2 regions of the Intestinimonas sp. RTP31139st1_F5_RTP31139_211217 genome follow, and region 1 is predicted to be linked to the other one. Evidence: predicted binding sites of a transcription regulator. Region 1 holds the regulator's gene; the other holds the start of a gene.
What was found. The regulator LexA, encoded in region 1, represses DNA repair genes until DNA is damaged. The targets are predictions, from matches to a motif close to CNAACANNTGTTNG.
Positions count from the first base shown of each region.

Region 2: uvrB (excinuclease ABC subunit UvrB) is a predicted target of LexA. The motif match lies at 4,337-4,350, and genes of this name have one in related genera.

Region 1 covers NZ_JBCOAQ010000002.1:56,809-64,067, forward strand. The annotation lists gene ABUA09_RS02500 (right-handed parallel beta-helix repeat-containing protein) at 1-888, shown strand, start outside; gene gpr (GPR endopeptidase) at 881-1,786, opposite strand; gene rpsT (30S ribosomal protein S20) at 1,987-2,250, shown strand; gene ABUA09_RS02515 (hypothetical protein) at 2,358-2,591, opposite strand; gene ABUA09_RS02520 (methylated-DNA--[protein]-cysteine S-methyltransferase) at 2,591-3,061, opposite strand; gene ABUA09_RS02525 (VOC family protein) at 3,101-3,544, opposite strand; gene lexA (transcriptional repressor LexA) at 3,546-4,157, opposite strand; gene ABUA09_RS02535 (MarR family winged helix-turn-helix transcriptional regulator) at 4,351-4,824, shown strand; gene ABUA09_RS02540 (ABC transporter ATP-binding protein) at 4,818-6,554, shown strand; gene ABUA09_RS02545 (ABC transporter ATP-binding protein) at 6,554-7,259, shown strand, end outside.
Region 2 covers NZ_JBCOAQ010000061.1:267-7,525, reverse strand. The annotation lists gene uvrA (excinuclease ABC subunit UvrA) at 1-809, opposite strand, end outside; gene ABUA09_RS17400 (DUF6199 family natural product biosynthesis protein) at 856-1,629, opposite strand; gene ABUA09_RS17395 (TIGR04076 family protein) at 1,644-1,943, opposite strand; gene ABUA09_RS17390 (hypothetical protein) at 1,940-2,116, opposite strand; gene uvrB (excinuclease ABC subunit UvrB) at 2,274-4,241, opposite strand; gene ABUA09_RS17380 (JAB domain-containing protein) at 4,377-5,078, opposite strand; gene pyrE (orotate phosphoribosyltransferase) at 5,121-5,798, opposite strand; cobalamin riboswitch at 5,989-6,109, shown strand; gene ABUA09_RS17370 (ABC transporter substrate-binding protein) at 6,289-7,259, shown strand, end outside.

The DNA of each region.
Region 1 (7,259 bases):
GGAGTGCTCTATGCCCCTCTGCGCCCCCTGGCGGAGGCGCTGGGGCTCACGGTGGAGTGGACTGGCGTGGTGGAGCTCTCCTATCCCAAGCGACAGGTATATGCCGAGAGTTTGGAGGAGCTGTTCAACGCAGTGGCTCCCGATACCGAGATCGCGCTGGCACAGGGGGAGTACTCCTTCGCGGACATGGATGTGGAGGCGATCCACAATCCTTATGTCCTGGTGGATTACGACGTATTTGATACCGCCACAGGGGAATACAATACCGGGGCGGTCTATCAGGTGGTCATCCAAAATGTCCGGGACCTGACGATCACCACCGGGAATTACCCGACGCCGACCCGGATCTCTACCCCGTGGGCCTACGCAGATGTGTGGCGGTTTGAAAACTGCCGTCGGATAGAGCTGGTGTCGGGAATCGCCGTCCACGACGTGGAGCCGGGCTTTTGTGCGGGCAACTGTGTGGAGCTGGAGAACTGCCGGGATATCAACCTCCTCGAACTCACGCTGGATGGGAGCGGGGCCTATGGTCTGTGCGCCATTAACTGCCGGAATGTGGGCCTGTACAGCAGCGTCATCCAGAACTGCACTTATGGAGCGGTCAGTCTGTGGGATTCCAAGGACATAGAGCTTTTGAACTGCCGCATCCGCGACTGTACCGGGTGTTTCCACCTGCTGGAGGTCTGTAATACCTCCGATGTCCGTCTGTGGGAGTGCTACGCTATTGAGGGAAACTCCGCCGGTACTCTGGTAGAGAGTACTTACGGGAGTCAAAACGTGGTGTTTGACCGCTGCCATTTCGGAGAAAACGACTTTGGAGGGATAAACGGCTATGGCTGGCAGAGCTCCGGCGGCGCAGTGTTTGTGGACTGCACCGGGCTCAGCTGAGGAAGAGCTCCACGTCCTCCACAGTAAGGCCGCTTTGCAGAGCTAGATTGATCCCGAATCCGATGACCTTGGCCATGTCGGAGACCCTCTGATCGATATCCCGGGGCGTTACCATAAGGCTGCCGCCCTCCCCCGCCAGCGCGGCGGGGTCCAGCTCTCCCTTTCCGGCCTCCTCCAGAATATCGGCGGCCAGGGTGGCCCCGTCCACCACGGTGGGGACGCCGATGGCGATGACCGGAACGCCCAGGGTCTCCCGGTTCAGCGCCGCCCTGTGATTGCCCACGCCGGAGCCGGGGACGATACCCGTGTCGGCAAGCTGTACGGCGGTGCAGACCCGCTTGAGGCTGCGGGAGGCAAGGGCGTCCACCGCGATCACACAGGCGGGATGGATCCGTTCCGTCACCGCCCTTACCAGTTCACCGCTCTCCACGCCGGTGGTGCCCAGCACCCCGGCCGCCAGGGCGGCCACAGGGCGGAAAGCCCCGAAGTGCTCCGGCACCTGTTCCACCAAGTGGCGGGTGACCATCGTGTGGTCCGCCGCGCCTGGCCCCACCGCGTCGGGTGTGATGGCCCGGTTGCCCAGACCCACCACCAGAGCTGGAGCACCCTGGGGCAGCTTCAAAAGGCCGGAGAGCTCCCCGGCCAGCGCCTTGGCCGCGCGGGGAAAGGCGTCCTCCTCCCGCCTGGCCAGAGCGGAAAGATCCAGCGTAATATAGGTCCCCTGCGGTTTTCCCAAGGCTTGGACGCCGGCTTCATTGAGGATCTCCACCCGGGTCACCGGATAGCCCTCCCGCTCTTCCTCCCTCGCCCGCACGCCCTCCAGCTCCGTCTCGGCCTCCGCCGACTCGCTCCACAGCTCTCTGGCCTCCAAAGCCAGGTCCGTCCGCCGTTTCAGCATGGCAGCCCATCCCCCTTCAACGCAAGATATAGTAGTATCCTGCAAATTTACTTCTATTTTTAGCGTATGGGAGACAGATATTCAAAAATCGCAGAAAAAGTGAAAAAATAGGTTGCAATTTTCGGCTCGGGCTGGTAAAATAGATACCTGCACGGGCAGGACCCGTGAAATTTGAGATACCATCGGAGGAGGTGTTTGGTTTGCCGAATATCAAGTCTGCCAAGAAGCGCGTACTGGTCAACGAGACCAAGGCGGCCCGGAACAAGGCGGCCAAGTCTGCGCTGAAGACCCAGATCAAGAAGTTTGACGCCGTGGTGGCCGAAGGCAACCGCAGCGAGGCCGATAGCGTCTATAAGACCACGGTCAAGGCCATCGACAAGGCTGCTGCTAAGGGCCTGCTGCACAAGAACAACGCGGCCAACAAGAAGAGCGCCATGACCATCAAGCTGAACAAGCTGGCCTGAGTGGAACTTCTGCAAAACAAACCGCCTGCGAAAGCAGGCGGTTTTTGTGTCCCGAGACAGAAAGAAAAAGCCGCCCGAATGTAAATTCCGGGCGGCTTTTGTTTCCATCAGGTCTCGCGTTCCGTTCTGGTTAGGCACTCCAGTAGTCTGACCATCAGGGGAAGGTAGGTCCCCACAAAGAGGAAGGAGCCCAAGAGGGCTGCGGGCTTTTTCCATCGAAAGGGAACGCTTAGCCCCAAAAGGGTCCCCATGGCCAGGAGACAGACCTTCAGGGCGGCCATGTCCTCCAGATCCATATCCTTGAGCATGAGCCGCCCTGCGGCACACCAGTTTTTCAACATCAGGGGCACTCCTTTCCACGCTCCAGTTCCAATAGGGAACGTTTTAATTCCAGGCCGCCGGCATAGCCGGTCAGGGTCCCGTCCGCACCCACCACCCGGTGACAGGGAATAAAAATGGGGATGGGATTGCGGTGGTTGGCCTGTCCCACGGCCCGGACCGCCTTTGGGTTTCCCACAGCCGCTGCGATCTGCCCATAGGTCCGGGTCTCACCAAAGGGGATTGCCTCCAAGGCACGCCAGACTTGCCGCTGAAAGGGCGTGCCTCCATCCGGGGCCAGGGGGAAGGAAAAGGCTGTGCGGCGGCCCGCCAAATACTCCAGTAGCTGCCGCCGCGCCTCTGAGAGCACGGGCGTTTCGTGCTCCGCGATGCGGGGCGTCGGATCACCGGGCAGATACAGCCGGATGATATGGCCGGCTTCTCCACCGAGAAAAAAGGTCCCCAAGCGGCTGGGGACGGAGAGCAGCTCCACAGGAAACGACCTCCTTTCCACAGGGCAAAATAAGACGTCTCACAAAAAGTAACGTTTCCGGGCGAAGTGGACGATTTCCACTTCGATTCCCTCGGTGTCATAAAAAAAGAAAGCGTAGTAATCCGGGGTATATTCTGGGTAACACCTGGGTGGGGTCCGGATCCGCACGCCGGGAATGGCGCGGACCTGTGCAAAGAGACGGTCCACCTCCTCCCTGCTGTCGGCGGCAAAGGCCAGATGGTGCAGGGCTCCTGGTTTCCGGCGGCAGACGCCCTCTCCCGCCAGCTCAGGACGGGGACTGACGAGACCCAGGCTGAAATCAGCGGTGGCGTAATCGATCTCCGTGTGATCGAAATCCGGAAAATCTCCCCGGCCCTTATGCCTCAGATCAAAACCCAGCAGGGGCAGCAGTGCGTCGTAAAACCGCTCCGCCCGGGACAGATCGGAGACCGTGAGCTCCACATGGTCGATGTGGGGACGCATATCAGTCGTACCGCCGGATTACGGCCACCACCTTGCCCAAAAGCTGGGCCCCATCGCCGTCAATGGGCTGGTACTCCGGATTCTCCGGCATGAGCCAGACATGTCCGTCCTTCCGGCGCAGGGTCTTGACCGTAGCCTCATCCTCAAAAAGGGCCACCACGATCTCACCGTTTCGGAAGTGCTCCTGCTGGTGGACGACGACGTAGTCTCCGGGCAAAATGCCCGCGTACAGCATGGACTCACCGCGGACCCGCAGGGCGAAATGCTCTCCGGTCAGGCCGCCGGTGTCAAAGGCGAGATAGTCCTCGATGCACTGTTCGGCCAGAATGGGCGACCCGGCGGCCACATTCCCCACCACTGGTACCCGGTCGGCGGGGGGATCGGCCTCCGACGGCGGAAAACCGCCCGCCACCGTGATGGCCCGGGTTTTTCCCTCCGCCTTGGTGATGAGGCCCGCCGCCTCCAGCCCCTTCAGATGGAAGTGGACGGTGGAGGGGGATTTGAGCCCCACATGTTCGCCGATCTCCCGGACAGAGGGGGGATAGCCGTGATCCCGCTGAAAGGAGATGATATAGTCGTAGATTTGCCGCTGCTTTTCCGTCAGCGCCTTCATGGCGGCCCCTCCCTTGTATGGATTACTTGTATCATACCACACAACACACAAAAAGTCAAACAAGCGTTCTAAGAAATTTGGGGGATGCTGTTTACAGAAACTTCATTGACATTGCAGAGCACTCGTATTACAATATGTAAACATGCTAATCATAAGTAGGCTAACTATTTAAAAAAGAAGGAGGGTCTTTTCTATGGAGATGCGGGAAAACATGCCCGGCATTCTCTTTCAATCTGTAGAACGGGCCAGGAAGCAGGCCATTCAAACGGAATTGTCACGCAGGGGGTTGGGGACACTAGGACAGCCCATGATTCTGTTCCTGCTCAAGGACAAGGGGCGGGAGGGCCGGATTGCAGCCCAGAAAGAGCTCTCCGACGCCATGCATGTCTCCCCCGCCACGGTGGCCGTCTCCCTCAAGTCCCTGGAGCGGGAGGGCTATGTGGAAAAGCTGGCCGACGAGACCGACCAGCGCCGGAAGGCGGTGCGGCTCACCCCCAAGGGAGAGGCCGCCATCCAGAGGTGCGTCCAGGTCTTTGAGGCGGTGGACCAGAGCATGTTCGAGGGCTTTCGCCCCGAGGAGACGCGGCAGGCCTGCGGCTATCTCATGCGGATGCTCCACAATCTGCGGGGGGATCTTCCACCGGAAAGGATGAACTGTCAATGCTGAAAAAATTTCTTCCCTATCTGGGAGAATACAAAAAGTACGCCGTGCTCACACCCCTTCTCATGGTGCTGGAGGTACTCTGTGAGCTGGCGCTGCCCCGGTTTATGGCCAACATCGTGGATGTGGGAATTCCGGGCAACGACCTCTCCTACATTTTAAAAATGGGCGGCATCATGCTGGTGCTGGCCGTGGGCAGTATGCTCTGCGGCATGTTCGGCGCCAAGCTGGCCGCCGTGGCGGGCCAGGGCTTTGGCGCCAATCTGCGCCGGGGCATTTATAACAAGGTACAGGAGTTTTCCTTCGCGGACATCGACCACTTCTCCTCCGCCTCCCTCATCACCCGGATCACCAACGATGTCAATGCCATCCAGATGATGGTCACCATGGCGCTGCGGATGCTGGTCCGAGCCCCCGTGATGCTGGTGGCCGCCCTGGCCGTGTCCATCAGCATCAACGCCCGGCTGGCCATGGTCATGCTGGTGGCCATCCCCTTGCTGGTGATCGCTATCGGCGTGCTCATGAGTATGTGCAACCACCTTTTCCAGGTCCTTCAGACCCGCATCGACGCCCTGAACGGCACCGTGCAGGAGAATCTGGTGGGGATCCGGGTGGTGAAGGCCTTTGTCCGGGCGGGCTACGAGAAGACCAAATTTAAAAAATCCAACGACGACCTGACCAAGGCCGCCATCAATGTGGATATGCGAGTCATCGCCATGATGCCCATCATGATGATCGCCCTCAACGGCGCCACCGCCGCCGTGCTCTACCTGGGCGGCTCCACTGTGATGTCCGGCGGCATGCTCATCGGCGACCTCTCCTCCTTTATCACCTATATCTTCCAGATTCTGATGAGCGTCATGATGCTGGGAATGAGTCTGCTGCAGCTCTCCCGCGCCATTGCCTGCGCCCGCCGGATCGACGAGGTGCTGGAGACCGAGCCCTCCATTGAGGACGGCTCCTGCGGCGCCGACACGCTGCCTGCGCCCAAGGGCCAGGTGGAATTCCGCCATGTGGACTTCAAGTACCAGGCCGGGGGCACCGGGGAGAATGTTCTCACCGACATCGACTTCACCGTCCGCCCCGGCGAGTTCCTGGCTGTGGTGGGCGGTACCGGTACCGGAAAGTCCTCTCTGGTGAACCTGATCCCCCGGTTTTACGACGTCACCGACGGCGCTGTCCTGGTGGACGGGGTGGACGTGCGGGACTATCCCCTGGATGAGCTCCGCGCCCGCATCGGCATGGTGCTTCAGAACAACGTCCTCTTCACGGGCACCATCCGCGAGAATCTGCTGTGGGGCCGCCCGGACGCCACTGAGGAGGAGATGATCCAGGCCGCCAAGAATGCCCAGGCCTACGATTTCGTCATGGCGCTGCCCGACGGCTTCGGCACCCAGATGAGCCAGGGCGGCACCAATGTCTCCGGCGGCCAAAAGCAGCGGCTGTGTATTGCACGGGCCATGCTCCGGCACCCGGCCATCCTTATCCTGGACGACTCCACCTCTGCCGTGGATACCGCCACGGACGCCAAGATCCGGCAGTCCTTCAAGGAAAATCTGGCCGGCACCACGGTTATTATCATCGCCCAGCGCATCAGCTCGGTCCAGTCTGCGGACCGCATCCTGGTGTTGGACGACGGCCATATCAGCGACATCGGGACCCATGACGAGCTCATGGCCCGCAGCGAAATCTATCAGGAGATCTACCAGTCTCAGCAGGAAGGAGTGCAGGAATAATGGCGCAGCAGCGTGGTCCCGGTGGCCCTGGCCAGAGCCGGGGCGGCTTCCAGAAGCCGAAAAATCTGAGAAAGACCGTCTCCCGCCTGATGAGCTATCTGACCCGGCGGAAGTGGCCGCTCCTCATCGTCCTTTTGTGTCTGCTGGGCTCAGTGGTCACCAACATTGCGGGTTCCAGCTTCATCAACCTGGTCATCATCAACAACATTGCCGCGGGCCGCTATACCGGCGTGTCCGGTTTAGCGGCCGATGTGGGCAAGCTCATCTCCATCTATGCCGTGGGCTGGGTGGCCACTTACGGGCAGTCGGCCATCATGGTCCAACTGGCCCAGAGGGGAACCAACCGCCTGCGGAAGGATCTATTCGACCATTTGCAGACCCTGCCCCTATCCTACTTTGACCGCCATCCCCATGGAGAGCTCATGAGCCGCTTCACCAACGACGCGGACAATGTGCAGCTCGCCCTGGAACAGAGCGTGGTCTCCCTCCTCTCCAGCGTACTCATGTTTGTGGGCATCGTGGTGGTGATGCTGGTGGTGAGCCCACTGCTTTTCCTGGTGTCCGTGGTCACTCTGGGGAGCACCTTCGTGGTGTTCAAGGTCTTCGGCGGCCGCAGCCGGAGGTATTATCAGAAGCAGCAGGCCGACCTGGGCGCCGTCAACGGAAATATCCAGGAGACCATTGAAGGGCTGAAGGTGGTCAAGG
Region 2 (7,259 bases), on a different contig from region 1:
TTGAAGGAGAACATGCGGGGGGCCAGCTCTTCGATGGAGATGCCGCAATCCTCGCAGGCGTAGTTCTGGGAGAAGAGAAGGTCCCGGTCCTCGCTTACGATATTGATGACCACCAGGCCGCCGGAGAGGCCGGCGGCGGTCTCCACCGAGTCGGTGAGGCGGCGGGCGACGTCCTCTTTGATGACCAGCCGGTCCACCACCACCTCGATGCTGTGCTTCCTGTTCTTGTCCAGCTTGATCTCCTCGGTGAGGTCGTAGATGGACCCGTCACACCGGACCCGGACGTAGCCGGACTTCCGGGCGTCCTCGAAGATCTTCTGATGCTCGCCCTTCTTGCCCCGGATGACGGGGGCCATGACCTGGATGCGGGTGGCCTCCGGCAGGGTCATCACCTGATCGATGATCTGGTCCACGGTCTGCTGCCGGATCTCCTTGCCGCACTTGGGGCAGTGGGGGGTGCCCACCCGGGCCCACAGCAGGCGGAGATAGTCATAGATCTCGGTGACGGTGCCCACGGTGGAGCGGGGGTTTTTGGAGGTGGTCTTCTGGTCGATGGAGATGGCGGGGGAGAGGCCGTCGATATAGTCCACGTCGGGCTTTTCCATCTGGCCCAGGAACATCCGGGCGTAAGAGGAGAGGGACTCCACGTACCGGCGCTGGCCCTCTGCGTAGATGGTGTCGAAGGCCAGGGAGGACTTGCCGGAGCCGGAGAGGCCCGTGAGCACCACCAGCTTGTCCCGGGGGATGGTGACGTCGATGTTTTTCAGGTTGTTGGCCCGGGCGCCTTTGACGGAGATGTGGTCTAGCATAGCTCTGTTGCTCCTTTATATCTTTCCACAGGGGAGAAAGTCGAGGTCAAACGATGGAAAAAACGCCGACCAAATAGCCGACCAGCGCGCCGCCGGTGCAGACGATCCAGCCCAGGCGGCGGCCGAACAGCTCCCAGTCGGAGGGCTCGGCCAGTTCCGGGTCCCGGATGAGGAATCCGAGATTCCAGCGGAAGAGCCGGTCGGCAAACAGAATGGAGAGGATGCCGACGGCGGCCAGACAGGTGGCCAGCCAATACAGGGATATGTCCCCCCGGTGCCTGAGGACGGGCGCCAGCACCAGAGGGAGAAGAAAGGAGACCGAAGGCTCGTGGGAGAAATCCATCTCCTGCCCGTCGGGACCATAGGCCTTGCCGCCGGCGTACCAGGAGAAGGAAAAAGAGGACACAGGCGCTCCGCTCTCATCGATCAGCACGGAAATGCCGCCGTCCAGCCAGCCGCCTCGGAATAGGATCTCATCCCCGCGGCGCACCTCCACACCGGTGAGCACATCGGCCATATCGTGGTCCCGGGGGACGGCGCCGGGGTCCTCGACGACGATATAGGGGCCATAGTCGCCGCCGTCGAAGCGGTATGTCACCCTGCCGTCGGGAGAGACCGCAAAGACGGCCTCCTTCCCATCCACCCGGCCGGCATAGAGCGTGGTTTCCCCCTGAACAGACCGGAGCAGCAGGGAGCCGCCGTATTCCACGCCGAGCCGGCCGTTGAGGATGAAGTAGAGCGCCGCAAAGAAAACCGGCATCGCGGCCAGCATCACCAGCAGGACCCTCTGAAACAGGGGGATGGCCCTCCATCTGGACATCACACACGCTCCTTTCAGATCGAGGATACGCCCCCGCCGGCGGGGGCGTCCAGGGGGTCCGTACGTTCGATCCGGAATATATTCAGGGTGTCCACATCCGGGCAGGCGAATACGGCGGTACCCGGTTCCTGGCCGGGGAGCGCGCCGCCGTAGCGCAGGATGTCCACATAGGGGAAGGCCACGTGCATGGCCATGGGGCACAGTTGTCCCCGTTCCGTGTCAAAGTCGAAGCTGTCCCCCACCTTGTGCCCCCTGTGGCAGCCGCAGGGACCCTTCCTGTCGATCAGTGTGATCCGGATTCTCGGCCTTTTCATGGATACGCCTCCTCGTGATAGCGGTCCTCCCGCCACTTGGCCGGGTTTTGGTCCATATATGCCCATATCCGCAGATAATCGGCCTCACTGCGGATGATGTGGTCGTGGAAGCCGCCCTGCCAGAGGTCGTTTTGCATGTCCTGATTTGTAAAGCGCTTGAGGGCGGTGATCATGCGCGCCCCACGATCCGGGACAATATAGGGGCCCTTCTCTTGGTACAGAAAGTGATAAAATAGCAGCCTTCCTGCCCATAGTCATAGTTTGGCAGCCTGTGAAGCCGGCCCATTTTATCACCTCTTTATATGCGGTGGTCCCAATCACAAAATAAAATTACTTCCATCTCAGCTCGATGATGCGGTCGCGGAGGACGGCGGCGTACTTGAACTCCAGCCGCTTGCTGGCCTCCCGCATCTCCTTTTCCAGCTTTTCCACGGCGGCGTCCCGCTCCTTTTTGGAGAGCTTGGTCTTGCGGCGCATGAGCTGCTCGGTCTCCTCCTCTTCGGCGGAGAGCTCGATGACGTCCCGAACGGATTTGATGATGGTCCTGGGCACGATGCCGCGGGCCCTGTTATAGGCGTCCTGCTTCTTCCGCCGCCGCTCGGTCTCGCCGATGGCCGCCATCATGGAGGGAGTCATCTTGTCGGCGTACATGACCACAAGGCCGTCGGCGTTCCGGGCGGCCCGCCCGATGGTCTGGATGAGGGAGGTCTCGCTGCGGAGGAAGCCCTCCTTGTCCGCGTCCAGAATGGCCACCAGGCTCACCTCCGGCAGGTCCAGGCCCTCCCGCAGGAGGTTGATGCCCACCAGCACGTCGTAGGTCCCCAGCCGCAGGTCCCGGATGATCTCCTGCCGCTCGATGGTGTCGATATCGTGGTGCATATACTGCACCTTGATGCCGGCGTTTTTCAGATAGGCGGTCAGGTCCTCCGCCATCTTTTTGGTGAGGGTGGTGACCAGCACCCGCTCCTTCCGGGCCGTCCGGTCGTTGATCTCGCCGATCAGATCGTCGATCTGGCCCTCCACGGGCCGCACGTCGATGCGGGGGTCCAGCAGTCCGGTGGGGCGGATGACCTGCTCCACGATCTGCCCCGCCCGGGTGCGCTCATACTCCCCCGGCGTGGCCGAGACGTACACCACCTGGTTGACCCGCTGCTCGAATTCCTCAAATTTCAGCGGCCGGTTGTCAAACGCGCAGGGGAGGCGGAAGCCGTAGTCCACCAGGGTGGTCTTGCGGGCCCGGTCCCCGTTGTACATGGCCCGGACCTGGGGCAGGGTGACATGGGACTCGTCGATGAACAGGAGAAAATCTTTGGGGAAGTAGTCCATCAGGGTCATGGGGGCGGAACCCACGGGCCGCCCGGCGATGACGCGGGAGTAGTTCTCGATGCCGGAGCAATAGCCCAGCTCCTGCATCATCTCAATGTCGTAGAGGGTGCGCTGCTTGATGCGCTGGGCCTCCACCAGCATGTTCCGGGACTCAAAGAAGGCCACCCGCTCCTCCAGCTCCCGGTAGATCTCCCCGATGGCCTTGTCCATCTTCTCCTTGGGGGTGATGTAGTGGCTGGCGGGGAAGATGGGCAGGTGCTCCAGCCGCCGGACCGGGGTGCCGGTGACCACATTGATCTCGCTGAGACGGTCGATCTCGTCGCCGAAGTACTCGATGCGGATGGCGGTATCCTTGAAATAGGCGGGCCAGACCTCTACCGTGTCCCCCCGCACCCGGAACATGTTCCTCTCAAAGGCGATGTCGTTGCGCTCGTAGCGGATCTCCACCAGGCGCCTGAGGAGCTCATCCCGGGGGAACTCGGCGCCCACCCGCAGGGGGACCATCATCTTGGCATAGTCGTCCGGCTCGCCCAGGCCGTAGATGCAGGAGACGGAGGAGACCACGATGACGTCCCGCCGCTCGATGAGGGAGGCGGTAGCGGAGAGACGCAGCCGGTCGATCTCATCGTTGGTGGCGGAGTCCTTCTCGATGAAGGTGTCGGTGTGGGGGATATAGGCCTCGGGCTGATAGTAGTCGTAGTAGCTGACGAAATATTCCACGGCGTTGTCCGGGAAGAATTCCTTGAATTCGGCGCAGAGCTGGGCGGCCAGCGTCTTGTTGTGGGCCAGCACCAGGGTGGGCTTCTGGACCTTCTCGATGACCTTGGCCATGGTGAAGGTCTTGCCGGAGCCGGTGACGCCCAGCAGGGCCTGCTCGCTCAGCCCGTTCTCGATGCCCGCGGCCAGGGCCGCGATGGCCTCGGGCTGGTCCCCGGCGGGCTCATAGGGGGAGACCACTTTAAAGTCAGGCATAGGTAAGACCTCCTCACAGGCGTAAGATTCCGAAGGGGCGGCCTGCCGCCGCCTCCAAAGAGGGCGGAAATCGTACATCCGTCCGATATTATATCAAAACAAATGTTCTATTGCAAGGGGAAAAGAACCCTCTCATTAAAAATCCGGCACCTCCGCCCCATACCCCTCAAACAGGCCGCTGTCCCGGAGGGAGACCATGTCGTCGTCGGCGAAGATGAGGTGGTCGGAGAGCTCCACCCCCACCTCCCGGAGAACGGCCCGGAGTCTGCGGGTGGTGGTCAGGTCGGCCTGGGATGGGAGGGCCAGGCCGGAGATGTGGTTGTGGGCCAGGATGGCGGTGGTGGCATTTTGAGCCAGGGCGGTCTCCACCACCTTGCGGGAGGTGATGTCGGCGGCGTTCACCGAGCCCTCGCCCAGCTTGTGCACGCCCAGCACCTTGCGCTTGGCGTCCATACACACCAGATAGACCATCTCGTTCCGGGCGCCCTGGCGAAAATAGGGGGCCAGGAATTCCCCGGCGGCCCGGGTGGAGTTGAGGACGGTGCCCAGGCTGGCCCGGTCCCGGTCGTACCGCCCCGCCAGCTTGGGCACCAGCTTGAGAAGGACGGCGGTGTGCTCCCCCACCCCGGGGACCTGCTGGAGGGATTCGGGCAGGGCGTCCATGACGCCGGCCAGGGAGCCGAACCGCTCCAGCAGGGCGTGGGAGAGCTCGTTCACGTCCCCCTGAGGGATGGCGTAGCACAGCAGAAGTTCCAGGAGCTGGTGGTCGTGAAAATCCTCCCCGTGGGAGAGAAACTGGGCCTTGAGCCGTTTGCGGTGTCCGTCATGGAGTCCCACGCCGCCGCCCCCTTTCTGAAAGGCCCCGCCCGCCGCCGGCGCTCAACGGGCCCCGTACTCCGCCAGGTAGGTCTCCATGCGGGCCTTTACGGCGTCGTCGATATAGACCTTGCCGTCCACCTCCCGGTTGTGGAGGAAGGCGATGATCTCCCGGACGGTGACGATGGGACAGACGGTGATGCCATAATCCTCCCGGAGCTCGTCCAGGGTGGAGCAGTCCCGGGTGCCCCGCTCCATGCGGTCCACGGAGACGAAGAGGGCCCGGATGGACACATCGGCCACCTGCTGGAAAAGGGCGATGGACTCCCGCACGGCGGTGCCGGCGGTGACCACGTCCTCCACAATGGCCACCCGGTCGCCGTCCTGGGGTTTGTAGCCCACCATGACGCCGCCTTCGCCGTGGTCCTTGGCCTCCTTGCGGTTGAAGCAGTAGGGGAGGTCCCGACCGTAGTTCCGGTAGAGGGAGGAGGCCGCCGCCACCGCCAGGGGGATGCCCTTGTAGGCGGGGCCGAAGAGGCAGTCCACCCCGTCGGGGAAGTGCTTCTGGATGCAGGCGGCGTAGTAGTCCCCCAGCTGGCTGGCCTGGGCGCCGGTCTTGTAGTTGCCGGTGTTGATGAAGTAGGGGGTCCTGCGTCCGGATTTGGTGGTGAAGTCGCCGAAGGTGAGCACGCCGGAGCGCACCATGAACGTGATGAACGCTTCCTTATAAGAGTGAGACATGAGCATTGGCCCCTTTCCAGTTTGTTTCGATTTCAGTCGAAATATTATATCACTATTGAAGGGGGCGCACAAGGAGGAAATGGGGTGGAAAAAGACGCGCGGAAAGGGGCCGGGCCGGGAATTTTTCTTGACAGACCACGGAAGGAGGCTTATACTAAAATATACAATTAAATATACGCTTCTGTTTTATGGAAACCGGTGTAATTCCGGTGCGGTGCCGCCACTGTAAGGGGGAGCCGCTGTGCAGTTAGGACACTGGACCCGAGGGGTCTGGGAAGTCGCACGGCGGCGGGGAACCCGAGCCAGGATACTTGGACAGAATGCCTTGCGTCGTAATCTGACGGACCATCAGAGGACGGAATTTTTTATGCCCGAGATTTCCTGTCGCTGCTGTGCCGACAGGAAATCTTTTTTTGCCTGTAAGCCGCTGCGGGACGCGGGAACGCGCCCTGTGGCCTTACATATTTTAAAACAGAGAAGGAGAACCGACATGAAACGAACCCTCGCCCTGTTCCTGGCGCTGACCCTCAGCCTTTCCCTCCTGGCCGGCTGCGGCGGCCAGGAGGCCCAGAGCACCCCCGCACCCATCGGGACCACAGCGCCCACCGCCACGCCCGACGCCGAAGAGCCCACCACGAAGGTGGTGGTGGACGGCCTGGGCCGTGAAGTGGAGATCCCCTGGCCTGTGGAGCGGGCCGTGGTGGCCAACCGCTACAACAGCGAGCTGATCCGCGCCTGCGGCGCCATTGACCGCGTCATCGCCGTGGACACCAATACCGCCCAGGACCGGGTCTATTGGAGCCAGTTCGACCCTGACAACGTGATCGGCAAGGGCCAGAGCGAGCTGAACTACGAGAAGATCGTGGATCTGGGGGCTCAGGTCCTCATCACCCCTAAGAACGGCACCTATGAGCAGGACCAGGAGATGCTGGAACCCTTCGGTATCAAGGTGCTGGTGGTCACCGGCTGGGACAACGCGGACCTGGTCAACCAGATCGAGGCCGTGGGACGGATCTTCGATGTGGAGGAGAAGGCGGCCGAGCTCAGGGCGTTCTATGAGGAGAACCAGCAGAAGCTGGACGCATGCCTGGCCAACGTGACCGAGAAAAAGACCGTCTACTGGGAGTACGGCGATCCCTACACCACCTGCATCCCCGGCACCTCCAACGACGGCTGGCACAACATGCTGGTCTCCGCCGGGGCCATCAACATTTTCGGCGACGAGAGCCTGGCGGGCAAGGACATCGACCCCGAGGCCATCCTGCTGGCCGACCCCGACCTCATCATCAAGACCAGCTCGGGCCCGGCCCTGAAGAATACCGGCGTGTATACGCCCCCCACCCAGGAGATGTATGAGGAGATGACCGCCGAGATGGTCAGCCGCCCCGGCTGGTCCGACCTGAAGGCCGTCCAGAACAAGAACCTCTACTGCACCACCGGCTTCTGTGCCGGCGGCCTGGG